Regions from separate parts of the Mesorhizobium ciceri biovar biserrulae genome, predicted to be linked through region 2. Evidence: riboswitches for the same ligand, from Rfam matches in the RefSeq annotation. Region 2 holds a riboswitch; each other region holds the start of a gene.

Region 1 (7,236 bases), 1.4 Mb from region 2:
GATGCCGATATCGACATTGCGCTGCTTGAAGATGCGGTTGCCGGTCAGCAGCCGGTCGAGGTCGTCGATCGACTTCAGGAACGGGTCGATCCACTTGCCGATGTCCTCGACCAGTTGACGCGGCAGGTCCTGATGGACGCCGCCGGGCCGAAAATAAGCGGCATGCATGCGCGAACCGGAGGCGCGCTCATAGAACACCATCAGCTTTTCGCGTTCGACGAAGCCCCACAGCGGCGGCGTCAGCGCACCGACGTCCATCGCCTGCGTCGTCACATTGAGGATATGCGACATGATGCGGCCGATCTCGCTGTAGAGAACGCGGATCACCTGGCCGCGCTTCGGCACCTCGATGCCGAGCAGACGCTCGGCGGCCAGCGCAAAGGCATGTTCCTGGTTCATCGGCGCGCAATAGTCGAGCCGGTCGAGATAGGGCACCGCCTGCAGGTAGGTTTTGGCTTCGATCAGCTTTTCGGTACCGCGATGCAGCAGTCCGATATGCGGATCGACGCGGTCGACGACTTCGCCGTCCAGCTCCAGCACAAGGCGCAAAACGCCGTGCGCCGCCGGGTGTTGTGGGCCGAAATTGATGTTGAAGTTGCGGACGGAGGTTTCAGCCATTTACTGCTTTGCCTTCTCGTCACCCGGCAGCACGTAATCCGTACCTTCCCACGGGGACAGAAAATCGAAATTGCGGAATTCCTGCTTGAGCTCGACCGGCTCATAGATAACGCGCTTGGCCTCGTCGTCGTAGCGCACCTCGACGAAGCCGGTCAGCGGGAAATCCTTGCGCAAGGGATGGCCTTCGAAGCCATAGTCGGTCAGCAGGCGGCGCAGGTCGGGATGGCCGGAGAACAAAACGCCGTAGAGATCGTAGGTCTCGCGCTCGAACCAGTCGGCGCCGGGATAGACGCCGGTGATCGACGGCACCATGGTTTCCTCGTCGGCCTGCACCTTGACGCGGACGCGCACATTCTGCTTCGGCGACAACAGGTGATAGACGACGTCGAAACGCTTGGCCCGCGACGGATAGTCGGCGCCGCAGACATCGATGATCGAGATGAACTGGCAGCGCGCATCGTCGCGCAGGAAGGTCATCACCTCGACCAGATCGCGCGGCTCGACATGGACGGTGAGCTCGCCATAGGCAAGCACCGCTTCACTGAAGCGGCCAGGCAGCTTCTCGCCGAGATAGGTCGACAGTTCGCTCAGGGATGCGGTCATGACAACCTCGCCAACCAGCCTATAACATTGCGCGAGTACACTGGATCTTTCTCACCGAACCAAGCGCACTCTCTGGCAGTGTCAAGGGCCAAAAAAACCTGACATTCATTGTCGTCGCCTGGCTCCCCAAAAAACAACTTTCCGACAAGCGGCCGGGCTTCAAGATTTGCCGGGTCGCCATTCAGCGCAACGCACTCCACAAACAATTTTTCGCTTGCCGCGCCGTTGGCGGACGAGCCCTCGCAGGAAACCTTGGCCGACATTTCTGCAACCAGATTTTTAGTTCGATCACCGAGCGACCGCAGTCTCACGTCACCATAATAAAAAACAGATCGAGGGTCGCCTGTGAGCTTGGCCTCCCAGTCATTCAATAAGATGTCGATACCGAGACCAGCATCCCCAAATTTTGTATCAGTTAAGAACTCGGAAGAATAAAACCGCTTCCCCGATTCGTATACGTCAAATCGTTGATCCAAGGTTTTGAACGTTAACCCCAGCCAAGGCTCAGGGTTGCCATAAATAATCTGCTCTTTACCCATGACGACTACCGTTCGATCGTGCCGGTGCGGCGGATCTTCTTCTGCAGGAGAAGAATGCCGTAGAGCAGCGCTTCGGCGCTCGGCGGACAGCCGGGCACATAGATGTCGACCGGCACGATGCGGTCGCAGCCGCGCACCACCGAATAGGAATAGTGGTAATAGCCGCCGCCATTGGCGCAGGAGCCCATCGAGATGACGTAGCGCGGCTCCGGCATCTGGTCGTAGACCTTGCGCAGCGCCGGCGCCATCTTGTTGGTCAGCGTGCCGGCGACGATCATGATGTCGGACTGGCGCGGAGACGCGCGTGGCGCGACACCGAACCGCTCCGAATCATAGCGCGGCATCGAGGTGTGGATCATCTCGACCGCGCAGCAGGCGAGGCCGAACGTCATGAACATCAGCGACCCGCTGCGCGCCCAGGTGATGAGCGCCTCGGTCGAAGTGACCAGAAAGCCCTTGTCGGCCAACTCGTTGTTGATCTCGAGGAAGAAGGGATCGTCCTCCCCCACCGGCCTGCCGGTGTTGGGATCGATGATGCCCTTGGGCTTCGGCGCGACGAGGGTGCCTGAACTGTCGTTCAATCCCATTCCAGCGCTCCTTTTTTCCATTCATAGGCAAAGCCGATGGTCAGCACCGCCAAAAAAACCATCATCGACCAGAAACCGAGCATGCCGATCTTCGAAAACGACACCGCCCACGGAAACAGGAAGGCTACTTCCAGGTCGAAGATGATGAACAGGATCGACACCAGGTAGAAACGGATGTCGAACTTCATGCGGGCGTCGTCGAACGAGTTGAAACCGCACTCGTAGGCGGAAAGCTTTTCGGGATCGGGATTGCGGTAGGCCACCAGGAAGGGCGCGGCCAGCAGCGCCAGGCCGACAACCAGCGCCACGCCTATGAACAGGACGATGGGCAGGTATGAGCTCAAGAGTGCGTTCATGCTCGGCTTTCCGTTGGCGCCAATCCACGTTGATTACAGCACCGGACCCTAATGCGGAAGCGTGACAGTTTAACCGCTGAACCGTTTTAAGGGCCTATGCTGCAACGCGGCGAGGGTTAGCGCAGCACTTCCAGCGAAGCAAGTCAAACCTTGTTCAAAACATCGACCTGGACGGCATATCGCGGCAAACTGGTCCGATCCGCTCCTGTTTGATTTCCTTCGCTTTTTACTCCACTTTTCTCTCTTGACATGGATGCCGCCAAAACCCTGCTAGCATGGGTTGGAATCAACCATTCGACCCTCGGTCAAAACACGTCAAAGTGATACCTGCATGAAGGAAAAGATCTCGCTCCCGATGGCCCGGCGCATCGCCCTTGCCGCCCAAGGATTCCTCGATCCTCGCCCGACCGGCACGCCCGACCGCCGGCATTTTGCCCGCACGCTCTCCCGCACCGGCCTGTTGCAGATCGATTCCGTCAGCGCGGTGGTGCGCGCTCATTATATGCCGCTCTATTCGCGCCTTGGCCCCTACCCGCTCGCTCTGCTCGACAACGCGGCTGTGACGCGCAAGCGCATGGTTTTCGAATATTGGGCGCACGAGGCCTCCTTCCTGCCGGTCGAGACATACCCGCTGATGCGCTGGCGCATGCAGCGCGCCGAGCGGGGCGAGGAAATGTATCTGGGTCTCGCCAAATGGGGCCGCGAGCACGCCGCCTACATCGAAGAGATCTACCGCGAGGTCGCCGAGCGCGGCCCGATCGCCGCTTCCGCGCTGGAGGGCCAGAAAGGTTCGGGCGGCTGGTGGGGCTGGAGCCATGCCAAACACGCCTTCGAATGGCTGTTCTGGGCCGGCCGCATCACCACGGCGCACCGCCGCGGTTTCGAGCGCTTCTATGACCTGCCCGAGCGCGTGCTGCCGCAGGCGATCCTCGATCTGCCGGTGCCGACGCCTGAGGACGCGCACCGCGAATTGCTGCGCATTTCCGCCCGCGCCCACGGCGTGGCGACTTCAAGCGATTTGCGCGATTATTTCCGCCTGTCGCCGGCCGATATGAAAGGCCGGTTGGAGGAACTGGTTGAAACGGGCGAGTTGCTGCCGGTGCGTGTCGAAGGCTGGGACAAGCCGGCCTATCTTCACCGGGACGCCCGTCTGCCGCGCAAAGTCGAGGCCCGCGCCTTGCTGGCACCCTTCGATCCGGTCGTCTTCGAGCGCTCGCGCACCGAGCGGCTGTTCGATTTCCATTACCGCATCGAGATCTACACACCGGCCGACAAGCGGCAGTATGGCTATTATGTCCTGCCGTTCCTGCTCGGCGACAGGATCGTGGCACGCGTCGACCTCAAGGCCGATCGCCCGGCCAGCATACTGCGGGTCCATGCGGCCTATGCCGAGCCCGGTGCGCCGCCTGAAACCGCTGCGGAGCTGTTCGAGGAATTGAAGCAGATGCAAGGTTGGCTCGGGCTCGAACGCATCGAAGTGACGCCTGCCGGGGATTTGGGGCCGGCGCTGGCCGACATAGCCGTGTCGTAAGCTCGCGTTGACACCGCCGCCCGCAAAAGCCTAAATCCGGTTCCAGATGGTCCCTTGCCCGCAACGGCAAGGGCTAAGAGGGAATGCGGTGCGGGGCAAAATCCCAAATCCGCGGCTGTCCCCGCAACTGTAAGCGAAGAGCCAAGGCCGAAAACCACTGGGAATTCCCGGGAAGGCGGCTACCCAAGGCGATGACTCGCGAGCCAGGAGACCTGCCGTCTGCGACTGTAGAATCCGATCGCCCGGCGGGTTTCCGGGCAAGGAGCCCGATCTTTGGACCACGACAGCAGTTTTTCGGCTGGCACAGCGGATATTTCGTCCGGCCATGATGATGCCTTGGCCGGCGTCACCATCATCGTCTGCGGCTCCTGCCGCAATGAGACCGGCTCCGACGCTCATCCCCGCGCCGGCGAGTTGCTGACGGACGACACGCGCCGCGCCGCCGCTGGCGACGATATCCGCATCCGCAGCGTCGAATGCCTTGGCAATTGCAAGCGGCGCCTCAGCGCCGCGATCCTGCGCGACGGCTGCTGGAGCTATGTCTTCGGCGACCTGACCGCGACCAGCGGCGCCGACCTCGTGACAGGCGCAAAGCTCTTCGCCACCTCGAAAGATGGCCTGATCCCGTGGCGTGGCCGCCCCGATAGCCTCAAGCGCGGCCTCGTGGCCCGCATTCCACCCATCGACATGCTGAAGGATTGACCATGACCACTTCCGTATCCCGCGTTCCCTGCACCGTCGTCACTGGCTTCCTCGGCGCCGGCAAGACGACGCTGGTCCGCCATCTCCTGGAAAACGCCGGCGGCAAGCGCATCGCCATCATCGTCAACGAATTCGGCGACATCGGCATCGATGGCGAGATCCTCAAGGGATGCGGTATCGACACCTGCCCCGAGGAAAACATCGTCGAACTGGCCAATGGCTGTATCTGCTGCACTGTCGCCGATGATTTCGTCCCGGCGCTCGACCAAATCCTGTCGCTGACGCCGAGGGTCGACCATATCCTGATCGAAACCTCGGGCCTGGCACTGCCCAAGCCGCTGGTCCAGGCCTTTCAGTGGCCCAGCGTGAAAAGCCGGGTGACCGTCGATGGCGTCATCGCCGTGGTCGACGGACCGGCATTGGCCGAAGGCCGCGTCGCCAACGACATGGAGGCCCTCCAGGCGCAGCGCGCCGGGGACGAGACGCTCGACCACGACGATCCGGTGGAAGAAGTGTTCGAGGACCAGATCGCCTGCGCCGACCTGATCATCCTGTCGAAGAGCGACCTGATGGACGCCGCCGGCACCGCCCGCGCCAATGCCATCGTTGGCGAACACTCCGCCCGCGCAGTGAAGATTGTGCCGACCTCGCATGGCAAGGTCGATCCCTCCGTGCTGCTCGGGCTCGGTCTCGCCGTCGAGGACGACATCGAAAACCGCAAGTCCCATCATGACGGCGCATTCGACCACGAGCATGACGACTTCGACACGTTCATCGTCGACATTGCCTCGATCGCCAATCCGGACGAGCTGGCAAAGCGCGTCGCCACCGTCGCCGAAGAAGAGAACGTGCTGCGCGTAAAAGGCTTCGTCGAGGTCGGCGGCAAGCCGATGCGGCTCTTGCTGCAGGCCGTCGGGCCGCGCGTCAATCATTACTATGACCGCGCCTGGACCGCGCAGGACGACCGCCGCTCGCGCCTCGTCGTCATCGGCCTGAAAGGGCTGAACCGCCCGGCGATCGAGCGTATACTCGCCGGCTGATTTCGGACACGGATTGCGATGCACATCCTAACCACGACATCCGCCTCGCTCGACGACCTCGCCGAGCCGGTCGATCTGCGGCAGACGCCGGCGGATATCGTGGCGCTGTCCTTCACCGACAGCGACCTCGCCGGACTGGCGGCAGCCTGGAAGGCCGATGCCAACCGCCTGCCCTCGATGCGGCTGGCCGCACTGCGCGACCTGCGCCATCCCATGTCCGTCGACCTCTGGGTCGACAGCGTCGCCCGCCATGCCAAGATCATCCTCGTGCGCATCCTCGGCGGCTACGACTGGTGGCGCTACGGCTGCGACCAGCTTGCCTCGACCGCCCGCGAACGCGGCATAAAACTGGCGCTGCTGCCCGGCGAATGCCGCGACGAGGATCTGCGCCTGATCGAAGCCTCGACGCTGCCGCGCGAGGAGTTGGACGGCCTGCTCGACTATTTCCGCGAGGGCGGCCCGGCGAATATGAGCGCACTGGTGCGGAAATTGGCGCGGCTGGCGGGGTCGGATGCGGAAGTTATCGGCCCGGTGGTGGTGCCGAAAGCTGGTTTTTACGTGCCTGGATGTGGAGTTGTGGAGAAGCGGGACTTATCGAATGCTGGCGCTTACAACGTCAACGCTCCTATCATCCCCATCCTGTTCTATCGCTCGATGCTGCTGGCCGCCGATGTCGCGCCCATCGATGCGCTTGTTGAAGCGCTGCGGCAGCGCGGCATCGACCCAGTCCCGATCTTCGTCTCCAGCCTCAAGGACCCAACCTCCCTCGCCTTCGTGGAAACAGCACTGACGGCGCTGAAGCCCGCCGCCATCATCACCGCGACCGCTTTCGCCTCAGGCGCCGAACCCGGCATCGAAACGCTATTCGACCGCGCCGGCGTGCCTGTCTTCCAGGTCATCGTCGCCACCACCCGCCGCGACATCTGGCAAAACAACCAGCGTGGCCTGGCACCCGCCGACCTCGCCATGCATGTCGTGCTGCCCGAACTCGACGGCCGCGTCCTCGCCGGCGCCATTTCCTTCAAGGGCGAGACCGAGACCGATCCCGCACTCGGCCACCGCGCCTTCGCCAACCGGCCGGAACCGGATCGCGTGGCGCAGGTCGCTGACCGCGTCGCGGCCTTCATCAAGTTGCAGGAGACACCCCGCGCCGGGCGCAAGCTGGCGATCCTGATCCCGGATTACCCTAGCGCTCCTGGTCGAACCGGCTATGCCGTCGGCCTCGACGTGCCGTCCAGCGTGCTCGCCATGCTGCATGAC
Region 2 (7,236 bases):
GCCGCCGCTCCCGCCAGCATGGCCAACGCAAATGCCGGATGGCGCAAGCTCAAAATGCTTCCGGGTGCATGGCCTTGGCGATCTTGTCGATCGCTTCGATGTTGGCGGGTCCGGGCGTCAGCTCGGCGTAGCGGAGGGCGACGAAGCGCTCGTTCTTGACCGCGTCTGTCTCCTTCATGGCCGGATGCGCTTTCAGGAAATCGAGCAGCTTCCTGTAGCCGCCACCGTCCTGGTAATCGAGCAGGATGAGGAATTGCGGATTGCGCGACGCCACCGTTTCCCAATCCGTGTTGCCCCAGCTGGTGTCCATGTCAGCCATGATGTTGTCGCCGCCGGCGGCAGTGATCATGGCGCTGGGGATGGCGAACTTGCCTGCGGTGAACGGCTTGTCCTCGCCGGAATCGTAGAGGAACACCCGCGTGCCCTTGGCGCTGCCGACCTTGGCGGTGATGTCGGCGAGCTGCGCCTTCCAGCCAGAGACAAGCTTTTCAGCCTCTGTCTCCTTGCCGAAGATCTTGCCCAGCTTTTCGACGTCGCCATAGAGCAGGTTCATCGAGGCGGCGGGGCGGCTCTTGTCGAGATGGACGCAGCTTTCCGCCAGAACCAGCGTCTTGATTCCGTGCGGGGCAAGCGTGTCGGGCGTCACCTCGCCACCCGGCTTCATGCCGTAGTACCAGCCGGCGAAGAAGAAATCCGGCTCCACGGCCACGAGGTTTTCGAGCGTCGGATATTTCGGCGCCAGCTCCGGGATCGAACCCTGCTCTGCCTTGAATTCGGAACCGACCTTGTACCATCCGGTGATGCCCGTCAGGCCGACGATTGACGGCTGCAATTTCAGCGCGAAAGCCATCTCGGCCATGTTCAGATCGTGGATGACAGCGCGCTTCGGCGGCGCGTCGAAGGTCAGCGGCTTGCCGCAGCTGTCGACGGTTACCGGGAAGGCGAAGGCGGTCGAGGTCAGCAGCGAGACGGCAAGCGAAAAAGCGAGGCGTTTCACGGGTATGCTCCTTGTGGGTGGGATCGGGTCGACTATGGAACGGCTTCAATCACGACGGCGGCGCGGCACGGTTCGGAACCTCGAACACCGTCAACTCTCGATCCTCGGTCGGATGGCGCAGGCGCAGCACATCGATGCCGAAAATCTCGCGGATCAGCTGTTGGGCCAGCGCTTCGCGCGGTGCGGCGAGCGCTTGCAGGCGGGCATGGTTCATTACCGCCACCCTGGTGGCGAAGGGTGCTACCAGCGCCAGATCGTGCAGCACCGCGATCACCGTCATCTCAAAGCCTGCCACGAGGTCGAGCAGTTCGCCGCGGGCGCGCGGGTCCAGATGGTTGGTCGGTTCGTCGAGGAACAGGATTTTGGGCTGCTGGGCGATGGCGCGCCAGTTGGGCGCGCTGGCGCTCGCCGCCCGACAGCGAGCCGATGGTGCGGCCAAGCAGCGGCAGCAGGCCGGTCCGGCGCAGCGCGTCGACGACGATATCGCGTTCCTCGCGCCTGCGCCGCAGCCCGGCATGCGGGACCCGGCCAAGCTCGACATAATCGATCACCGCCAGCCGCGGATCGGGCTGGTCGGTCTGGCCGACCACGGCGATATGCAGTGCCCGCTCGGCGACAGAAATCCCATCGAGCCGTCGCCCGCCAAGCTTCACCTCGCCGGAACTTGGCCGCATCATGCCCGACAGCATGCGCAGCAACGTCGTCTTGCCGGCGCCGTTGGGACCGATGATGGCAAGGCGATCGCCAGCGGCCACCGAGAAGCTGACCGCCTGGACCAGATTCCGCCCATTCGCCATGGCACAGAGGTCATGGGCTTCGAGAAGCGCTGCGCTCATCGGCTGCAGCCCGCCGGATTGCGGGGACGGCAAAGCGTGCGCATGGTGATGCGATGATCGATGGAGCCGTCCAACTTTCCGTCACTTTCCAAAACTGGCGACGGAAGGAAGCTGGCGAACCGGCCAACAAGACCGGGACTCGCGTTTCCTCCCGGCACACCCCGTCCGGTCAACTCAGTGATGGCAGGTCTCCTGGCTCGCGGGTCGTTGCGCCATCCTGCCTTCCCAGCCTTGCCGGCCAGTGGCATTCACGGATTTTGCTCGCCGCTTACAGTTGCGGGGGCAGCCACGGCCTCGACCTGAACAGGCCTCACCGTGTTCCCTTTTCACCCCTCGCCTTTCGGCTCGGGGACCATCACCACTTCAGCGTAGATTTCCACCAAACTCTTCGCAATGGATTTCTCGGACGAAGTGGTGGGCCAGCTAAGGGAAACAGGCATTGCACGCTCACTTTATGTAATAACATAACATTCTTAGGAGATGACGCGGCCCGCTGTCAAGCGAAAGCCCATGGGATCGGCGCAGATTGCACGGGATGCGCAATTTCGATCAAACTGGCCGCGCCAGGAAACGCCAAGATGATCCGGCCAATGCGAAAAGGAGCCCCATGAACCCGACCGAGAAAGCGCTGTGGTTCGTCGAGAGCCATCTGCCGCAGGCGATCTCGCTTGACGATGTCGCGCAAAGCAGCGGCGTGTCGCGTTTTCATGTGACGCGCGCCTTCGGCGCCGCAACCGGCCGCTCGGTGATGGGTTACATGCGCTCACGCCGGCTGACCGAGGCGGCGCGCAAGCTGGCCGGCGGAGCGCCCGACATCCTCGTCGTCGCGCTCGACGCCGGCTACAACTCGCATGAGGCGTTCACCCGTGCCTTCCGCGATCAGTTCGGCACCACGCCGGAACTGGTGCGCGCGCAAGGCTCGACCAACAACCTCGACCTCGTGGAGCCGATCCTGATGGGCCAGTCCTTCCTCACCAATCTCGAACCACCGCGCTTCGAGACCAGCCGGCCGTTCCTGATCGCCGGCCTCGGCGAACGCTACAGCTGTGAAACCAGCGCCGGGATTCCGATGCAGTGGCAGCGTTTTGCACCCTATATCGGCAACATCCCCGGCGAGATCTCAGGCGTTTTCTACGGCGTCTGCCTTAACGGCGACGACGCGGGCAATTTCGACTATGTCGTCGGCGTCGAAGTGTCCGGCTTTGCGGATCTGCCGAAGGACTTCTATCGGGTGCGGGTGCCGGCGCAGAAATATGCGGTGTTCTCGCACCGCGAGCACATCTCATCCATCCGCCGGACGATCAACACGATCTGGAACAGCTGGCTGCCCGCCTCCGGTCACGAAATCGCGGATGCACCGGAATTCGAGCGCTATGGACCGGAGTTCGATGCCCACAGCGGCAATGGCGGGCTGGAGATCTGGGTACCGGTGAAGGCGTAGCTCGATCACGCCATCGGCAGCGCCGGCCAGCGATCGATGACCTTTCCGCCGGAAAACACGGCGATCGACCCGAATTGCTGCAGCACGGCCTCGCTCTGCGTCGGCCTTAGAAACGCGTAGTCGCCTGGCCTTGCGGTCGCATCGGCGGGCAAGCCCATGAATTGCTGGTTGGAGGACAGGCCGAGCAGGCCGTTCGTCTTCATGCCTTGGGGGAAGACCGGCTCGGCCATCCACTTGCCGCCATAGAGATAGCAGCCCTTGCGCGGGAAGCGGCCGAGCGCCTGCAGCAGGCGAGTAACGGCCGGCGGACCAGGCAGCATCGGCTCGACCACTTTCAGGATCGGCGTAGCGATGAAAGCCGCCGGCTGGAAGCCGTCGAGGCCTGGCGTATCGAAGTCGCTGGGCAGCACGAAGGCCGAGCCCATCGACACTTCATTGGCCGCGCCGCCACGATGAAGCAGCGCGGTCTTGCTGCCGCCGATGTTCAGGATGCGGCGGTGGTCGGCGCCGAGACAGGCGACGAACGCCGCAGCCTGCGCCGACGCCTCCGCCAATGCCTTTGCCGGTCCGCCGAAAAGGCCGGGAATGAGAGGCGCATGCGCCTCGTAGGCCATGACGCCTTCGCAATGCAGCCGGGCCGGCAACGCGCTCAACGCCTTCGACAAGGCCGCGGGATCAGCAAAGCCGCCGCGATGCAGCCCGACATCGATCTCGAAAGCGATGCGCAGGCCGATGCCGAGTTCGTCAGCGAGAGCACCGTATTCCGCCAGTCTCTCCTCGCTGTCGATCAGCCAGCAGACACGCGACCAGTCGGCATCACCCTTCACCAGCGCAGCCCTTGCCGCACCGATCGGCATCGGCTTGCCGTAGAGCAGATCGGCATCCGGAAACGCCTTCAGCACCGCCTCGCTGATCGGCGGGTGGAAGGTCATGAAGCGCTCATGGCGAAGCGCCTTGCCTATATGCGCAAGCAGCGGCAGGCAGGCGAGCGATTTGTCGACCAGCCGCACGGCCAGGCCGGGATCCAGCCTCCCTTTTACCAGGGCAATGTTTCCGTCCAGCCGATCGCGGTCGAGCAGCAGGCAGGGTCGGAAGATGCCGGCGGTCTTCAGCGCATCCGAGAGGGTGGAAAAATAGGTGCTCATCATTCGATGCCGAACAGGCCGGCCATGTAGGGCGACACGAAGCGGTTTTCCGGATCGATGTCGCGGCGCGCCGCCATGGCATCGTCCCAGCGCGGGTAGAGCTTTTTCAGCTCCGCCGCTTTCAGGCTGTGCATCTTGCCCCAATGCGGCCGGCCGCCATATCTGCGGAAGATCGGCTCTGCCGCCCGCATGAACGGCAAAGGATCGTTCGCGGCGTCATGGTGGATAGCGATGGAGCAGGTCAGCCTGTTGTAGAATGGCGAAAGCCAGAACTGGTCCGGCGCGACCGAGCGCACCTCCATCGGGAAATAGACCTCGGGAAAGCGCTTCTCGGTCAGCTCGATGATCTCGGCCAGCGCCTTCGGCCCTTCCTCGAACGGCAAATGATATTCCATCTCGTTGAACTTGGTCTGCCGGTCGCTGGCATAGACGTTGAGCCAGTCCTGCACGTAGTCCTCGGCGGGAAATTTGGCGGCCGCCGATCGGATCAGGCGGCCACGCAGCGATGGCAGCCAGGCAAGTGAAGTGCGCAGCCTGCGCAGTGTCCTCAAACCCGCCTCGTCCTCTTCCGGCGGCCGCGTGGTGGGTGCGGCATCGCTGAAATCGCTGGCGATGAACTGCGCATAGCCGGAAAACGGAATGTAGTAGAATTCGGCCGAGCGATGCGCGGCCATCATCGCCTCGAAATCACGCAGCATCTCGGTGATCGGCAGCACATATTTGCGGCGGCGCAACCGGTAGGTCGCGATGTTGTTCAGCGTCACTTCGGTGAGCACGCCGAAAGCGCCGAGCGCAACACCGATGGCGTGGATCATGTCCCGATCCCCTGCCCGCTTGAAGTCGCGGACCTTGCCAAGGCCGTCGACGATCTGCACCGTCTCCAGCTGCGTGTGATAGGCGCCGAGCGTCGGCCCAGAGCCGTGCGTGGCTGTACCCAGCGCGCCGCCGATCGCCTGGCGGTCGATATCGCCCATGTTGGGCAGGCCCTGGCCAATGCCTTGCAGGATGTGCATGAGCGGGCCGAGCCGGGTCCCTGCCCGCACCCGCGCCTGATGTTTTTGCGCGTCGTGCGAGACCAGCCCTTCCAGTCTCTCCAGGGACAGGATCGTGCCCTGCGATTTCACCAGCGGTGTGAAGGAATGACCGGCGCCGGCAACGCGCACCGGGCCGGGCGCGGTCCGGACGAGATCACCGAGTTCACCGGCATCGCCGGGGCTGGCGATCAGCTTGGGCTCGGCACTTACGAAGCCCGACCAGTTGCTCCAAGTGTTCGACATGGCGCTCCCCGCTCAGGCAACCGCACGACGGCGACGTGACACAAGAACGAAGAGACCGAGCAGCGCCACGCTTGCCACCGCGCTGGCGGCGGCGAATTCCGGCACCGGCCGGAAATCCTTGCCGTCGATGAGCAGCGACGCCGCAATCGGCCCGATCGCCAGGCCGAACAGCTGGGCTGCCGGCACCAGCAGCACAGCGGTGCGCGTCTCGTCGGCGGTGATCGCCAGACGGATCTGGTAGGGCACGATGAACAGCAGGATAAAGCCCATGGCCAGGGCAGCGACCCAGAACGTCGTCAGGCCGGGGCTGCTGGCAAGAACCAGGGAACTGACAAGCGCCACGACGCCGATCGCCGCGATGGCAAGGCGATAATCGATGCGCGCCTCGAACGCGGTCGCCGTCATCGCCCCCAACACCTGCACCGCGAGGCTGGCCGAGACGATCAGGCCGACGGTGCGGCCATCGATGCCGTATTGCGCGCCTAGCGGCTCCAGAAAAGCCCAGACCGCGCCGAAGAACATGAAGTAGCAGAAGACCGACAGCAGCGCGGTCATCGAGGGAACCGTCAGCACATTGGCCAGATTCTCTTCCTTGGGCAGGTCGGCATAGTCACCTGGGACAGTGAAAGCGACCGCCAGCGACACGACGCAGACGACGGCAAGAACGATGAAGCCACCCTCCGACCCTGCGGCCGGAATGACATAGAGCGCCAGCAACAGGGCGAGCGCGCATTGCGCCAGCGTCTGCATGGTGACGAAATAGCCGCCGATGCGCTCGGCGCGCCGCGAACGGGCGATCAATTCGGTGGCGACCGCGACCAGACCGCCTTCAGCGAGCCCTGCCAGGGCGCGGGCCGCAATCAGCATGTTGGCGCTCGCGGCATGGGCCGTCCAGACATTGGCCAGCGCCAGCAGCAACAGAAGGACGGCACTTTTCCAGCGCATATTGTGCGCCGAGAGCAACATCGCCACGACAGCCGAGCCGATGGCAATGGCGATCATCTCGGCGGTGGCGACCAGCGCCAGTTCATCACCGCTGACATGGCCCTCGGTATAGAGGGCGCCGAGCAGCACCGGCTGCAGGCCAAGAATGAGCAGGCCGACCGAACCGATCCACAGAGCCGAGGCAAGCTGCCAGCCGGTCGGATTGCCAACCAGCCAGTCGCCACTGCCTGCGTGGCCGGTATCTGTCGAAGCCAAAGGCGCCTCCCCAACGTCCTTGCCGCGCGGCAAAAAAGCTGACAACCTGTCAGCATTTCAGAAACTGATACTTGATCATATTTCTTGTCAACCGGAATTTGAAAACCGTGCGAAAGATCGGTGCATGACGGAATTGAAGAGAATGGCGACCGAGCCGAGGCGCCGGCCCAAGCAGGAACGCAGCCGCGAGCGCATCGATGCGATCCTGTCGACGACCATGCGGCTGATCGGCGAGAAGGGCATCGACGCCGTCACCATGAAGGAAGTCGGCATGCTGGCGGGCGGGCCGATCGCCACCGTCTACCACTATTTTCCCAACAAATCGGCGATCCTGGCGATG
Region 3 (7,236 bases), 1.3 Mb from region 2:
CAGCGAGGTGGCGGGCAGGTCGAAAAGCGGGTAGGAGTGCGGATTGATACCGGTCGAGAGGTCGACGAAAGGCAGCAGGGCGTTGGGGAAAAGCACCCTCGCGCGGCCAAGACTTCCACCATGGTCCACAACCGCCCCATTAAGAAGCTTCATGTCAGTCCTGATCGCTTTCCTGTCATTGGTCGTCGAATTCGCCCTCGGTTACCCCGACTGGCTGTTTCGCGCCATCGGCCATCCGGTGACGTGGTTCGGCAGGCTGATATCCTTTCTCGACCGCAGGCTCAACCGCGCCACTGATCCCGACGCGCTGCGTCGCAAGCGCGGTGTCCAGGCGCTGCTGGTCATCGTGCTGGTGCCGGCGATAGTCGGCCTGGGCGTACAGATCCTGTTCTGGTTCGTTCCCATGGGCTTGGTCATCACGGCCCTTCTGGCAACGTCGCTGCTGTCGCAGAAGAGCCTCTATGAGCATGTCGAGGCGGTGGCTGACGCCCTCGACACCGGCGGCCTCGCCTTGGCCCGCCTTGCCGTTTCGCGGATCGTCGGTCGCGACCCTGAAACGCTCGACCGGGCCGGTGTCTGCCGCGCGGCGATCGAGAGCCTGGCCGAGAATTTTTCCGACGGCATCGTCGCCCCTGCCTTCTGGACCGGCGTCGGCGGCCTGGCCGGCGGCGCCGCCTACAAGGCCGCCAACACCGCCGATTCGATGATCGGCCACCGCACCCCGCGCCACGAGGCGTTCGGCTGGGCGGCGGCGCGCTTCGACGACTGGATCAACCTGCCGGCGTCGCGGCTGACGGCGCTTCTGATCGTGCTGGCGGCGTTCTTCGTCAAAGGCGCTGATGCGAAAAAAGCCTGGCATGCGGTGCGGCGCGACGCGAAAAAACACCGCTCGCCCAATGCCGGCTGGCCGGAAGCGGCGATGGCCGGTGCGCTCGGCCTGGCGCTCGCCGGCCCGCGCTTCTATGGCGGCGTGCTGGTCGACGACGTCTTCATGGGCGAAGGTGGGCGGCGTGAAGCCGACAGCCTCGACATCAGGCAGGCGCTGAAACTCTATCGCGTCGCCGACTATCTGCTGATCGCTCTGTTCGGGTTGGTTTCGGTCGTTGTCATCGTTGTGACCTAACCTCACCCTCCCCCGTCTGGGGAGGTTGAGGAACACTCAGAACTCGATCCCCTGCTGCGCTTTCACGCCGGCGGAAAAATGATGCTTGGTCACGCCCATTTCGGTGACGAGGTCTGCGGCCTCGACCAGCGCCGGCTTGGCGTTGCGGCCGGTGACAACGACATGCAGGCCCTCGCGCCGCGCTTTTAGCGCGCCAACCACTCTGTCGAGATCGAGATAGTCGTAGCGCAGCGCAATGTTCAATTCGTCGAGCACCAGCAGGCTGATCGACGGATCGGCCATCAGTTCGAGCACCTTGGCCCAGGCGGCTTCGGCGGCAGCGATGTCGCGCTTCAGATCCTGGGTTTCCCAGGTGAACCCCTCGCCCATCGCGTGCCACACGACACGGTCGCCGAAGGCGGCGAAGGCGTCCTTCTCGCCGGTGTGCCACTTGCCCTTGATGAACTGGACGACACCGACGCGCTTGCCGTAGCCGAGCATCCGCAGCGCCAGCCCGAAGGCGGCCGTGGTCTTGCCTTTGCCCGGGCCGGTGTTGACGATCAGCAATCCCTTCTCGACCGTCTTGCTCGCCACCTCGGCATCCTGCACCGCCTTGCGCTTGGCCATCTTGGCGCGGTGGCGCTCTTCATCCTTATTGTCGATATCGGTCATATCATTTCACCTTGAGCGGCAGCCCCGCCACCATCAGCAGCACCGTATCGGCAATCGCCGCGACCTGCTGGTTGAGCCGGCCGGCGGCATCGCGAAACCGGCGCGCCAGTGCATTGTCCGGCACGATGCCTTGTCCGACTTCATTGGACACCACGAACCAGGGGCCGCGCGGCCGCGACAGCACCTGCGCCAATCGCCGGCATTCCAGCTCGAAATCGTGTTCGGCCAGCATATGGTTGGTCAGCCACAGCGTCAGGCAGTCGACAAGCACCGGCCGATCGTCCGGCAAGGCGGCAAGCGCGCCCGCGAGATCGAGCGGTGCGTCGATGGTCGTCCAGCCTTCGCCGCGCCGCGACCGGTGCAACGCGATGCGCTCACGCATCTCGTCATCATAGGCTTGCGCCGTGGCGATATAGGTCCAGGGCGGCGGCAAGGCGGTCGCCAAAATTTCGGCGTGCGCGCTCTTGCCGGAGCGCGCACCGCCGATGAGGAAGGTCAGTGTCTTGCGATCAGGCAAAGCTGTCGCGCAGGCTGGTCGCGGTGCCGGTGAAGCGGCCGCGCACCACGCCGACAACCGCGCCGAGCACCAGCCAGAACACCAGATTGGTCACGGTCACCGCCACCACGAACTGGTGATGCAGCCCTTCCGGAATCGCCGTCTCGTAACTGTCGGGCTGCGGTGCCCCGACAACATGCGGTGCGACGATCAAAAGGACGGCAAGGATCGCCAGCGGCAGCGACTTGCGGAACGCGATCAGGCCGAGACCGGCAGCGGTTGCCGCCACCGTTGCCCACCACCAGATCTGGCGCTGGGTGAGATCGGCGGCCGGCATGGCCGGCAGTTCCGGCGGCAGGCCGAGGCCCGGTGCCAGCGTGAACACGGCAAAGCCGGCCAGGCCCCAGAACACGCCCTGGCGCCAACCACCGATGCCGCCGGCGAATTCGGAAACCGCGACCAGGATCAACCCGAAGCCGATGCCGGTGACGATGTTGGCAAGCACGCTGAAGGCGAAACGCTCGAAACCGTCTGCCGGCGCCCAGCCCTCGTCTTCCGCCGCAGCAGTCGCTTCGGCAGGGGCCGGAGCGGCTGTGCTCATGGCATTGCTATTCGTTGCTGCCGGAGCGGCATGGTCATGGTGATGCCCGCCGCCCACCTGTTCGTAGACTTCCGCCTTCAGGATCAGCGGCACGGTCGCATAGGCCTGCATGCAGGCAAGAACGACGCCGGCCACGAGCCCTGCGATCGCCGCGATGAACACGACGTTGCGAAACAGGTTCATGATGTCAGCCCCTCGTCAGTGGCAGGGAAATGCCATCGAATGGCGATAGTCGTGAGCCGCATTGTGGACCGCATCGATATGCGAGAAGCCGACAAAGCCCATCACGAAAATGCCGAGCAGCGCGGCAAGCGCGAGCTGCATGAAGCGCGACTGCGAGGAGACGGAAGCGCCGAGGGAGACGGAAGCGGTAGTCATGTCTTGTCCTTTCGCCCTCCACCCGAGGGCATCGAAGTCAGTTTCCTGTCGCCGGCAGGTCTCCTGGCTCACGGATCAGCGTCCTTCCCCACCTTCCCGAAGAAAAATCTTCAGTGGCATATGGAGAGGACTACCGCACACAGTTGCGGGGGCAGCCACGGCATTGGGCGAAATCCGCCCTTACCGCATTCCCTCTTGGCTCCAAAATGGAACCGGCGACACCGGCGACTATAGGCAGAATCCTCGCGTCCGGCAAACCAAATTCCGCCGGCGACCGTTGCGAATGCGCCATGAAGGTCAAAGCGATTTCGGCAGATAGCGCCACGTCACGAAGCCGCAGACCGCCGCCAGCAGGCCGAGCGTGACGAACACCGAGCCCAGGCCGAAGAAGGCCAGCACCACCGAATAGACCAGCGGCGGCGTCAGCTCGGAAAAGTCGAGATAGGTGCGATAGACCGCCGCCATCTGCGATCTTTCATAGGAGCGCACCGAGCGCATGAAGGCGGTCGAGCCGAGCGCGTCGAGTGCAATGGTGAAGAAGGCGCCGCAGAGCAGGAAGGCGCCGGTGAGCAGCGGCACGGTTTCGCCGACGAAGCCCGCCGCCAGAAGCGCGACCGACATGGCGAAATAGGCAAATGTCATGGTCCTGCGGCCGCCAAAGCGCTTTCCCGCCTTGCCCCAGAAAATCGCCATGAACAAAAGCGCGTTGCCGGCCGAAACCAGCAGGCCGCCCGCCAGCTTGCCCTCACCCGTAATGACCATGAACAGCGGCCCATAGACGAAGAACGTCGTCCAGAAACAGGAGCGCCCAAACGCGATCAGCCAGGCCAGCCTGAGCCTGGGCTGGGCGATGAAGCGGCCGATATTGGCGAGCGGATTGGCTGGTCGCGTCTTGCCGGGACGGATCGACGGGTTGTCGCCGAGCCGGTAGGTCCAGAACAATGCCAGCAAGGCTAACGCGAACACGGCCACCGCGCCATGCGCGGCATAGACGCCGAAGCGCGTGTAGAGGAAGATGCCGAGCGTCGGCCCACCGGTCCAGGCCAGCATCGACCACGCCATGCGCAGCGATTCGGCCTGCATGAAGTCGGTCTTGCGGATGTGGTCCATGATGTAGAGGTTGAGCGTGATCGACAGCGCGCTGGCGCCCATCACCCGGCACAGCATGCCGGCCAGTTGCCCGGCAAGCGTGTCGGTGACGAAGAACAGCGAGCCGATGGCCAGCAGGCAGGCGCCCGCCGTGTAGACCCAGCGCCGGGCGAAACGGCGGATCAGCATCGGCATGAACAATGTCACCGACAGGCCGAGCATCGCCACGACGGTGTAGAGGATCGAGACGATCTGCTCGTTGTGCAGGATCTCGTAAGCCTGGATCGGGATGACGCTCGACACCGTGGCGCGGGCGAAGGATTCGACCGCATAGAGCGAAGCGAAGGTGCGCGCGTCCGCGGCCTTGAGGGCCGGTAGCCAGATCGGATGGCGCACATGGGTGGACATTGCTTTCCCCGAAGCAGATTCACCGGGTCAAATCTGCCGTGGCGACCTCAGCGCCAATAAGAGGAAACCGACGTGCATCCGGCAAAAGCGAAGCCGGCCAAAGGCTTTCCGGCACTGGCCCAATGCCGCGGCTGATCCGGCGTTATCGGCAGGGTTGCCGGTCTTCTTTTGTCCTGGGCAACCGTGATAGTCCTCCAGCGGGGCTGAATCAGAATGCGAGACCATGAGCATCCAAACGCCGACCGCGCCCGTTCAGGATCGACCAAAGCGCATCGTCGCCATCGACATCGTGCGCGGCATCGCGCTGATCGCCATGGCAAGCTACCATTTCACCTGGGATCTGGAGTTCTTCGGCTACACCGATCCCGGCCTGACCGCCTTCGGCTGGTGGAAGATTTACGCGCGCTGCATCGCCTCGACCTTCCTGTTCCTGGTCGGCGTCAGCCTGTATCTCGCCCACGGCCGACAAATCCGCTGGAACGGCTTTTGGAAGCGGTTCGCCATGGTCGCCGGAGCCGCGATCGCGATTTCGGTCGTCACCCGCATCGCCACTCCGGACGGCTTCATCTTCTTCGGCATCTTGCACGAGATCGCGCTGGCCAGCCTGCTCGGTCTCGCCTTCCTGCGCCTGCCGGCGCTGCTGACGCTTGTCGTCGCCGCGCTCGTTATCGCCGCCCCCGTCTATCTGCGCTTCGAGGCCTTCGATCACCCATGGCTGTGGTGGGTCGGCCTGTCGGCGAACAATCCGCGCTCCAACGACTACGTTCCGCTGTTTCCGTGGTTCGGCGCCGTGCTTGCGGGCATCGCGGTGACGAAACTCGCCGCAGGTGCCGGCCTGCTTGCCAGGCTTGCCAATCTGGCGCCCGGTCGCTTGGCCAACCCGCTGGTCTTCATCGGCCGGCACAGCCTGGCTTTCTATTTGATCCACCAGCCGCTGCTGATCGGCTGCGTCTGGCTGTTCTCGCAGATCATGCCGGCGCAGGTCGAAACCCCGCAGGTGAATTTCCTCAAAACCTGTCAGCTGTCCTGCGAGCAGTCGCGCGACACCGAGTTCTGTACGAGCTACTGTGTCTGCATGCTCGATACGCTCGAGGGCGAGTCCACGCTTGATAGGCTCTACAACAACGATCAGACTGCGGAGTGGAAAGCGCATTTGTCCGATCTCGCCGGCATGTGCACCGCCAAGACCGACAGCAAGTTGATGGAGGGAGGGGCCGAATGACCGAGAACCAGCCGAAGCCGGGGCTCATACCGTGGCCGCCGCTGATCTACATCGCCGCCATCGCCGTCAGCATCGCACTGGGCCTGCTCTATCCCCTGCCCTGGATCGGCGACCTGCTGGGCGATATCCTGTTCGCGGCCGGCTGGGTGGCGCTGTTTGCCGTCGCCGCACTCTGGTTCACCGCGATCCGCACCATGATCCGGGCCAAGACCACGCTCAACCCCAACGCTGTACCCGATCACCTGGTCACCACGGGTCCCTTCGGCGTCACCCGCAATCCGATGTATCTGGCCAACACGCTGCTGTTGATCGGCGTCGCCTTTGTCTCGGGCATCGTGTGGTTCCTGCCGCTGGCGTTCATCGCCGCCTATGCCACGCAGAAGGTGGCGATCGAAGGCGAGGAAAAGGTGCTGGCAGCAAAATTCGGCAAGAAATACCGCGACTACGCCAAACGCGTGCGCCGCTGGATTTGAGCTGGCTTTCAAGCGGCCAATCTCCCCCCTCGTGGGGGAGATGTCCGGCAGGAGAGAGGGGGGCGCTGTCCCTCAAACTCTCTGCCTACGTATTCACGCCAAGCTCCACCAGCCGCTCCACACAAGACTCCTCGGCCTGGTCGAGTTCAGCCAGCGTCTCCTCGAGGTCGCGGCGTTTCTGCCGGAGATCCTCGCGCTTTTCCTCGATGCGCTTGATCATCAGGTTGAGCTGGCCGACTTCGCCGGGCGGCTCCTTGTACATCTGGATGATTTCGCGAATCTCGTTGATCGAGAAGCCAAGCCTTTTGCCGCGCATGATCTGGCGAATGAGCTGCCGGTCGGAGGGGCGAAACAGCCGCGTGCGGCCGCGCCGCACCGGCTGCACCAGTCCTTCGTCCTCGTAAAAGCGCAGCGTCCGCGTCGACACGTCGAACTCGCGGGTCAACTCGGTGATCGAATAATATTCTCGCATTGCCACTCCCACACGCCGAAACACCGGGGCGATCGCCATGCCGGCGTCACCCTTCTGTCCCGAACCAAAACCCATGCCATGCCGGAATCGACATGGCGCCCCGCGCGAGCCTCGCACGGCATTTACGTAAAAGTCAATTGAGCCAAAAGGCGTGCCCTCAGGGCACGCCGAACCACCACGTGGCAATGCCGAGAAATGCAAAGAAACCGACGACGTCGGTAACCGTGGTGACGAAGACCGCCGAAGCGACCGCCGGATCGACCTTGAAACGATCGAGCAGCAGCGGGATCAGGATGCCGGCCAGGGCGGCCACGAACATGTTG
Region 4 (7,236 bases), 460 kb from region 2:
GCGACGATGCGGTCGTCCTCGCGGCCCTCCTGGACCAGGCTTTCGGCGAACACCTTGGTGTAGGCCGGTGCGTTGGCCGGCGCCTTGGCCTGCGCGCCGGTGATGACGTCGAACTTGTTGACGCCGTGATATTTGTCGGCGGCGGCTTCCGCCGGCGCATAGCCCTTGCCCTTCTGGGTGACGACATGGATGAGCACCGGGCCTTCGCCATTGTCTCGGACATTTTTCAGGACCGGGATCAGATGCTCCAGATTGTGGCCGTCGATCGGGCCGATGTGATAGAAGCCGAGTTCCTCGAACAGCGTGCCGCCGGTGACGTAGCCGCGTGCATGCTCGACCGCCCTTGTGATCGCACGATCCGCACGCTTGCCGAGATAAGACGTCAGTTTTTTGCCGAAATCGCGCAGGCCGATATAGGCCTTGCCGGAGGCCAGCCGCGCCAGATAGGCGCTCATGGCGCCGGTTGGCGGCGCGATCGACATGTCGTTGTCGTTGAGAATGACGATCAGCCGTGCATCGAGCGCGCCGGCATTGTTCATCGCCTCGTAGGCCATGCCGGCAGACATGGCGCCGTCGCCGATGACGGCGATGACATTGTTGCGGCCGCCGGAGAGATCGCGGGCCGCGGCCATGCCGAGGCCGGCCGATATCGATGTCGAGGAGTGGGCAGCGCCGAAGGGATCGTACTCGCTCTCGGCGCGGCGGGTGAAGCCGGACAGGCCGCCTTCCTGGCGCAGCGTGCGGATACGGTCGCGGCGGCCGGTCAGGATCTTGTGCGGATAGGCCTGGTGGCCGACATCCCAGATCAGCCGATCATCGGGGGTGTTGAAGACATAGTGCAGCGCCACCGTCAGCTCGACCACGCCAAGGCCGGCGCCCAGATGACCACCCGTGCGGGATACCGCGTCGACCAGCTCGGCGCGAAGCTCGGACGCCAGTTGCGGCAGTTCACTCTCGGCAAGCATGCGCAGGTCGGCCGGGATGCGGGCCTTGTCGAGAAGCGGCGTATGCGGCGTTGCGTTCACGGTGCTCAGGCTTTCGGTTGATGGGCGAAATAGGCCGCCGGCCGGCGAAAGTAAATGCGTGTCAGTGACGCGGATCAGACTGTGGTCTTTTGCTTCTATGCAGGTCGTTTCCCCAAAACCGGGCCACTTTGGGCGACAGGCATCAGCTTTCCGGCAGCGGAATGAACTCTTCCTCGTCTCCTGGAACGATGTCGAAGCGGCCTGTCTTCCATTCCTCTTTCGCCTGTTCGATACGCTCTTTCGACGACGAGACGAAATTCCACCAGATGTAACGCTTCGAACCAAGAGAGGCGCCGCCGAACAGCATGAAATGCGCCCCGGTCTGCGACGACACGACGATCTCGTCACCGGGACGGAACACCAGCAGCCGTTCGGCTGGGAACACATCGCCCGAAATCGAGACCTCGCCTTCCAGCGTGTAAATGGCGCGCTCTTCCGCATCGGCAGGGATTTTCACGCTGGCGCCGGGCGCCAGGCGCAGGTCGGCGTAGAGCGTCTCCGAATCGGCCCTGACCGGGGACCGTAATCCTTGGAAATCGCCGATGATGAGGCGCCCGTTGACGCCTTCGGCATCAATCTGGGGAAGCCTGAGCGCTCCTGTGTTCTCGAACACAGGAGCCACCTCTTCCTTGTCGTCCGGCAGCGCCAGCCATGTCTGCAGGCCGGATACCGACATCGGCGCGCCACGCAGTTCCTCCGGCGTACGCTCCGAATGGACGATGCCGCGGCCGGCGGTCATCAAATTCACGTCGCCGGGCTGAATGACCATTTCGGTGCCGAGGGAGTCGCGGTGCCGGATCTTGCCGTCGAACAGATAGGTGACCGTCGACAGTCCGATATGCGGATGCGGACGGACGTCCAGCGCCTGGCCGGCCCGCAGGATCGCGGGACCCATGCGGTCGAAGAAGATGAACGGACCGACCAACCGCCTTTTTGCCGTTGGCAGGGCACGGTGCACCTGAAAACCACCGATGTCCTTGGCGTTCGGAACGACCATCAATTCGATCTGATCGCTGGCGAACGCATCGCCCACCTCAGGGTCTTTCCCGGGGAAGAAGCTCATGGACTCTCCTTGTCGGTGGTCGAAGGCCGCCTGGCCGCATCAGGCAAAGCGGATGGCCGCCTTTGCCCGCAGCTTGGCCGCCACCTCTTCGCGATTGCGCGGATGCTGATGGGTTTCCAGGGAATCGAGCAGTTCGCGCGCCGAGGCCGCGATGGCGTCGACGGCATGATCGAAGGCGTGCTGGTTCTGCTTCGAGGGTCGCGTCGTTCCGCTCAGCTTGCGGACGAACTGAAGGGCCGCGTCGCGCACCTCGTCATTGGTTGCCGGCGGATCAAAATTGAACAGGGTCTTGATGTTTCTGCACATCGCTTCCGTATCTCCTCTTGTCCTTGAGCTGTTTCAATCGCAACGAGTTATATCCTCGATCATGATCATGTCCAAAAACCGGTGAGGCGAGGCCATCGTTCGGACCGGCCTCAATCCGCGTCGAGCGGCTCCGTTCCAACCGGCTTGCCGTCGCGCGACAGCCTGATCTTCTCGACCTTGTCCTCGGCGGCCTTCAGCAGCCGGTCGCAATGCGCCTTCAGCGCCTCGCCACGTTCATAGATCCTGATCGACTGGTCGAGCGGCACGTCGCCACGCTCCAGATCATCGACGATCTTCTCCAGCGCATCGAGTGCCTGCTCGAAGCTCATCGCCTTGACGTCTTCGTTGGTCTCACCAGCCATCGTTCATCCTTTCATCAGTCGACCGACATGGGCGGCGACCGAAAATGCCAATCCCTGCAGATCGTAGCCGCCCTCGAGCAGGCTGACGAGCCGGTTGCCGCTGTGGCGTGCCGCGCGCTGCATCAGCTGGCCGGTCGCCCAATCGAAATCATCCTCGGTCAGATTGATCTCGGCCAGCGGATCGCGGTGGTGCGCGTCGAACCCGGCCGAAATGATGATCAGGTCGGGCGCGAAATTGTCGAGCGCGGGCAGGACGCGCGACAGGAAGGCATCGCGAAACACTTCGCTGCCGGTCTGCGGCGCCAGCGGTGCGTTGACGATGTTGCCGGCGCCCGTTTCGGTCTTCGCTCCGGTGCCGGGATAAAGCGGCATCTGGTGTGTCGAGCAATAGAGCACCGAGGGATCGTCCCAGAAAATATCCTGCGTGCCATTGCCGTGATGCACGTCCCAGTCGACGATGGCAACGCGCTCGACACCGTGTTTCTTCTGCGCATAACGCGCCGCGATCGCCGCCGTGTTGAACAGGCAGAAGCCCATGGCCGTGGTCTTTTCGGCATGATGGCCGGGCGGCCGGGCGGCGACGAAGACGTTGTCGGCGCGGCCCGAAAAGACATCATCGACGGCGGCGTTGGCGGCGCCGATCGCGGTGATCGCCGCTTGCCAGCTCTTAGGACTGGCAGTGGTGTCGGCATCGATGCGGGCAATCCCCTCGTCGGGAATGGCGGCGCGCACGCGGGCGACGAAATCGGCAGGATGCGCGTAGAGGATGGTGGCCTCGTCGCCTTCCGGCGCCTGGATACGATCGAGCCCGGCAAAGGCTTCCTCATCGAGCACGCGCTCGATGGCACGCAGGCGGTCGGGCCGCTCGGGATGTCCGGGCGGCGTGAGATGCTCGAGGAAGATCGGATGCGTGTAGAGACGGGTGGTCATCGTCCTAATCTAGTGACCCGGATCGACAAAGGCCATGCACGGGCGGCCGATGACTGGGGAAAATCGCGCCTGCGTCCATTCGCGTCGCCGCGGGCATTGGCCTCGCCGGCGCTTCGGCGTAAGGTTCTTGGTACTGCCTGGTGCCCGCCGCAAGCGGGAGAATCGGGAACACGGTTGAATTCCGTGGCGTGCCCAACGCTGTGAGGGGGACCGCGCCGGTAAATGCCACTGTCGATGACGGGAAGGCACCGGACGCGGGTTGATCCCAAGCCAGAAGACCGGCCTGGCAGGCATCGTCATCCGCATGGTCAGGCGGATGACATCACAGCGACGTGCGTCCATTTGGACGCACAAAGTACGCTCTGACCGTTTTGAATCTGCAATCGCAAGGGGACAAGCGATGCCGGAACATATGACCGCTGCCATTGACGATGGATTCGACCAGAATGCGCGCGATGCGGTCTATCGCGCCATGTTCACGCGGCGCGACGTGCGCAGCCATTTCCTGCCCACCGCGATCGATGACGACGTGCTGGCGCGGCTGCTGCTTGCCGCCCATCATGCGCCATCGGTCGGCTTCATGCAGCCATGGAATTTCATTGTCATTCGTGACATCGAGCGACGCGAAAGGGTGCGCGACCTGTTCCTGGCCGCGCGCGAGCAGGAACTGCCGGCGATCGAGGCGGAAAAACAGGCGCTGTACCGCAAGCTCAAGCTGGAAGGCATCTGCGAGAGCGCGCTCAACATCTGCATCACTTGCGACCGGCAGCGCTCGAAAGGTTCGCCTCTGGGACGCTGGCACAATCCGGAGATGGATCTCTACAGCACCGTCTGCGCGGTGCAGAATTTCTGGCTGGCCGCGCGTGCCGAGGGCGTTGGCGTCGGCTGGGTGAGCATCATCGAGGCTGAGGCGCTGAAGCGGCTGTTGGCCATTCCGGATCACGTAACGCCAATCGCCTATCTCTGCGTCGGCCGTGTTTCCGAGTTCGCTTCCAAACCGGACCTTGAAACGCATGGTTGGGGACGGCGGCTGCCGCTGCCGGAACTGATCATGAGCGAGACGTTTTCCGGGCAAGGCGAGACACAGCTGAAGTCCACCGTGGCGCGCCTCAACACCGTTTCTGCCTCACCAGACACCACCTGCCCGGCCGATCAGGGTGTGGCGCCGGCCGTACCCCAGCGCGAACCGCCGAAGGAGGCGAGCGCCTTGTCCTTGAGCTCCCTGAACTTCGACGACGCCTCGGCCAACCGGGCGTCCCAGGCCGGATCCGGCACCTGGCCCGCGATGGTCTTGAAATAGACCTGCATCAGGCAAGCGATGGCGAAAGGCTCGATGAAGGCCGCCTTGAACGCCCAGGCGAAGACGATGGCGAGCACGAAGGCCCAGCCGGCGAGCTGGCCGGGCATCAGGAACAGAATGGCGCCGGCAGGCGCCAGCATCATCAGAAAGATGACGAACGACACGCCCCACATGATGACCGCCAGCCAGACGGCGTTCTTGACCATGACCTTGCCGTTCTGGGCATAGAGCACGACGCCTTGGCGCGCCGTCTCGAAGGGTGAGGCTGAATTGATGCGGATGTTGTAGCCGAGGATGATCTCGTCGACATAGGTCAGCGACAGGCGGATCACCGTGTTGATGAAGGAGACCAGGCCGCTCAGGCCCGGTATCGGCAGGAAGGCGGCGATACCGCCGAGCAGGCCGGTGATGGCGCGGATGGCACCCTTGACGAGTTGGTCGACGACGAAAAGGATATTGGCCTCGGCAAAACGCTGGGCCACGACATCCCTGGCGTAGGCGATCTGGTCCTGACCGCCGGGAATGTCGCGGCCGTCGATCAGATGAACCATGACGGCGATGTGGCCGGCCTTGACGATATAGAGGATGTATTCGCGGATCCAGTAGACCGCGATCGAGACGATGCCAAACCCGACCACGCCGCCCCACAGGGCAAAGGACATGGGCCCGTCGGGATCGGTGGAGATATGGCCGACACCATAGCCGACCGAGGCACCGGTGCCGGTCGCCATGATGTAGGCCAGCGTGATGCCGAAATAGACGATCATACGAAAGACGATGAACGGCCAGGTCCGCATCATGATGGACACCGACCGGCCGATCTCGAAATCCCACATGTGCCCCGAATCTCCGCCTCAGAGATGGTGGAAGAGGATGAACTCAACCCGGCGATTGTCAATTGCCGGCCCCTGACGCCGAAGCGCGACGAATTCGGGGCAACGGTTTTCTTTCGCAGCCTTTCGCCGGCGCGTTGTCTGACGGAGCATCAAACGAAAAACCCGCCTGTGCGGCGGGTCACCGGCGCAAATCAGCACCATGGACGAATATGTACCTTAGCTGAGGGCAGGTGTCAAGAAAAAATTCCTATCGGGAACAGATGCCGGCACGAAAGCTCCGGTGGGAACTCAATTCGACTGCGGATCCGGCTTCTTGAGCAGGCCTTCGAGCAGTTGCTTGAACGCCGTCACCACCTTCTTGGACGTCGCTTCGGGGTCGTCCGAATTGGCGATCCGTTGCGCTGCCTGGCTGCTCGCTCCGTTGATCAGTCGCGAGGCCGTCTCGGGGTCGAGGCTCGAGACAACGACCCCCTCCTCCTGCAGCGCGGTCAGATGGTCGGTCATTGACACGATGCACGCACTGGCATTCGGCCATTGCGCTGGATCCCCCAGCACGGCCGGGCCATCCCGGAACATGATGCGCTGGATTTCCGGCTCCAGCGCCATCTCGATATAGGTCGAGCACTCGTCGACGAAATGCTGCCAGCGGGTCGGCGCTCTCGACGCGACCTCATTGATGCGCGCCGCCATCTCGCCGTCGATCTGGGCTATGACCGCCTGCAGCAGCCCCTTCTTGTCGCCAAAATGATGATAGAGCGCGCCGCGCGTCAGCCCGGCCGAAGCGGTGAAATCATCCATCGAGGCTTCCGCATAGCCTGTTGTGCCGAAGGCATGGCGGGCCGCCGCGATCAGCTTTGCGCGCGTCTCGGCGATCATCTCCTTGCGGGGTCTGTGCATGGCTTCTGGCCCTATTCACATACGTAACGTATGCCAATTGACATACGCGGCGTATGCTCTATTTAACAATCATACGCTTCGTATGTAATTGCCGAATCGTCCTTTGTCGAGGAACCACCCATGCAAAATCCCTATTCGGAAATCTTTCGTGCCCCCGGAGCCAAGGGCTTTGCGGCCGCCGGATTCATGGCGCGCCTGCCGATCGCCATGGCGCCCATCGGCATCGTGGCGATGCTGTCGCAGACGCGTGGCGAATACTGGCTGGCCGGAGCCGTCTCGGCAACATACGCTCTGGCCAACGCTTTCGTTGCGCCGCAGATATCGAGACTGGTGGACCGCCTGGGCCAGACACGGATCGTCGTGCCCACCACCATCATCGCGGTGCTGGCTTTCGCCGTCCTGATAGCGGCGGCCAACCAGGACTGGCCGGTGTGGACGCTGTTCGTGTCGGCCCTACTGGCCGCGGCCATGCCAAGCATGCCGGCGATGGTGCGGGCGCGCTGGACAGAGATTTTCC

Evidence for each region. Region 2 has a riboswitch for cobalamin ahead of A4R29_RS10255 (ABC transporter ATP-binding protein). Riboswitches for the same ligand answer to the same signal wherever they lie in the genome.
Region 1: another riboswitch for cobalamin. It lies ahead of A4R29_RS17045 (DUF1636 family protein); the one in region 2 lies ahead of A4R29_RS10255 (ABC transporter ATP-binding protein).
Region 3: another riboswitch for cobalamin. It lies ahead of A4R29_RS16880 (CbtB domain-containing protein); the one in region 2 lies ahead of A4R29_RS10255 (ABC transporter ATP-binding protein).
Region 4: another riboswitch for cobalamin. It lies ahead of bluB (5,6-dimethylbenzimidazole synthase); the one in region 2 lies ahead of A4R29_RS10255 (ABC transporter ATP-binding protein).

What each region holds. Positions count from the first base shown of each region.
Region 1 is NZ_CP015064.1:3,640,880-3,648,115, forward strand. It holds gene A4R29_RS17015 (NADH-quinone oxidoreductase subunit D) at 1-618, opposite strand, end outside; gene A4R29_RS17020 (NADH-quinone oxidoreductase subunit C) at 619-1,221, opposite strand; gene A4R29_RS17025 (hypothetical protein) at 1,218-1,760, opposite strand; gene A4R29_RS17030 (NuoB/complex I 20 kDa subunit family protein) at 1,766-2,347, opposite strand; gene A4R29_RS17035 (NADH-quinone oxidoreductase subunit A) at 2,338-2,703, opposite strand; gene A4R29_RS17040 (winged helix-turn-helix domain-containing protein) at 3,035-4,234, shown strand; cobalamin riboswitch at 4,265-4,468, shown strand; gene A4R29_RS17045 (DUF1636 family protein) at 4,508-4,936, shown strand; gene cobW (cobalamin biosynthesis protein CobW) at 4,939-5,976, shown strand; gene cobN (cobaltochelatase subunit CobN) at 5,995-7,236, shown strand, end outside.
Region 2 is NZ_CP015064.1:2,261,998-2,269,233, reverse strand. It holds gene A4R29_RS10265 (FecCD family ABC transporter permease) at 1-20, opposite strand, end outside; gene A4R29_RS10260 (ABC transporter substrate-binding protein) at 50-997, opposite strand; partial or broken gene A4R29_RS10255 (ABC transporter ATP-binding protein) at 1,047-1,833, opposite strand; cobalamin riboswitch at 1,999-2,205, opposite strand; gene A4R29_RS10250 (AraC family transcriptional regulator) at 2,441-3,274, shown strand; gene A4R29_RS10245 (alanine racemase) at 3,280-4,419, opposite strand; gene A4R29_RS10240 (D-arabinono-1,4-lactone oxidase) at 4,419-5,696, opposite strand; gene A4R29_RS10235 (MFS transporter) at 5,709-6,896, opposite strand; gene A4R29_RS10230 (TetR/AcrR family transcriptional regulator) at 7,021-7,236, shown strand, end outside.
Region 3 is NZ_CP015064.1:3,608,393-3,615,628, forward strand. It holds gene cobD (threonine-phosphate decarboxylase CobD) at 1-153, opposite strand, end outside; gene cbiB (adenosylcobinamide-phosphate synthase CbiB) at 152-1,123, shown strand; gene cobO (cob(I)yrinic acid a,c-diamide adenosyltransferase) at 1,160-1,774, opposite strand; gene cobU (bifunctional adenosylcobinamide kinase/adenosylcobinamide-phosphate guanylyltransferase) at 1,776-2,291, opposite strand; gene A4R29_RS16875 (CbtA family protein) at 2,284-3,054, opposite strand; gene A4R29_RS16880 (CbtB domain-containing protein) at 3,070-3,249, opposite strand; cobalamin riboswitch at 3,286-3,490, opposite strand; gene A4R29_RS16885 (MFS transporter) at 3,547-4,746, opposite strand; gene A4R29_RS16890 (heparan-alpha-glucosaminide N-acetyltransferase) at 4,970-5,968, shown strand; gene A4R29_RS16895 (methyltransferase family protein) at 5,965-6,441, shown strand; gene A4R29_RS16900 (MerR family transcriptional regulator) at 6,527-6,913, opposite strand; gene mgtE (magnesium transporter) at 7,071-7,236, opposite strand, start outside.
Region 4 is NZ_CP015064.1:1,806,534-1,813,769, reverse strand. It holds gene dxs (1-deoxy-D-xylulose-5-phosphate synthase) at 1-1,025, opposite strand, end outside; gene A4R29_RS08070 (pirin family protein) at 1,168-2,088, opposite strand; gene A4R29_RS08065 (DUF2277 domain-containing protein) at 2,128-2,394, opposite strand; gene A4R29_RS08060 (exodeoxyribonuclease VII small subunit) at 2,505-2,756, opposite strand; gene A4R29_RS08055 (histone deacetylase family protein) at 2,760-3,686, opposite strand; cobalamin riboswitch at 3,808-3,987, shown strand; partial or broken gene bluB (5,6-dimethylbenzimidazole synthase) at 3,991-4,716, shown strand; gene A4R29_RS08045 (hypothetical protein) at 4,839-5,822, opposite strand; gene A4R29_RS08040 (TetR/AcrR family transcriptional regulator) at 6,111-6,719, opposite strand; gene A4R29_RS08035 (MFS transporter) at 6,840-7,236, shown strand, end outside.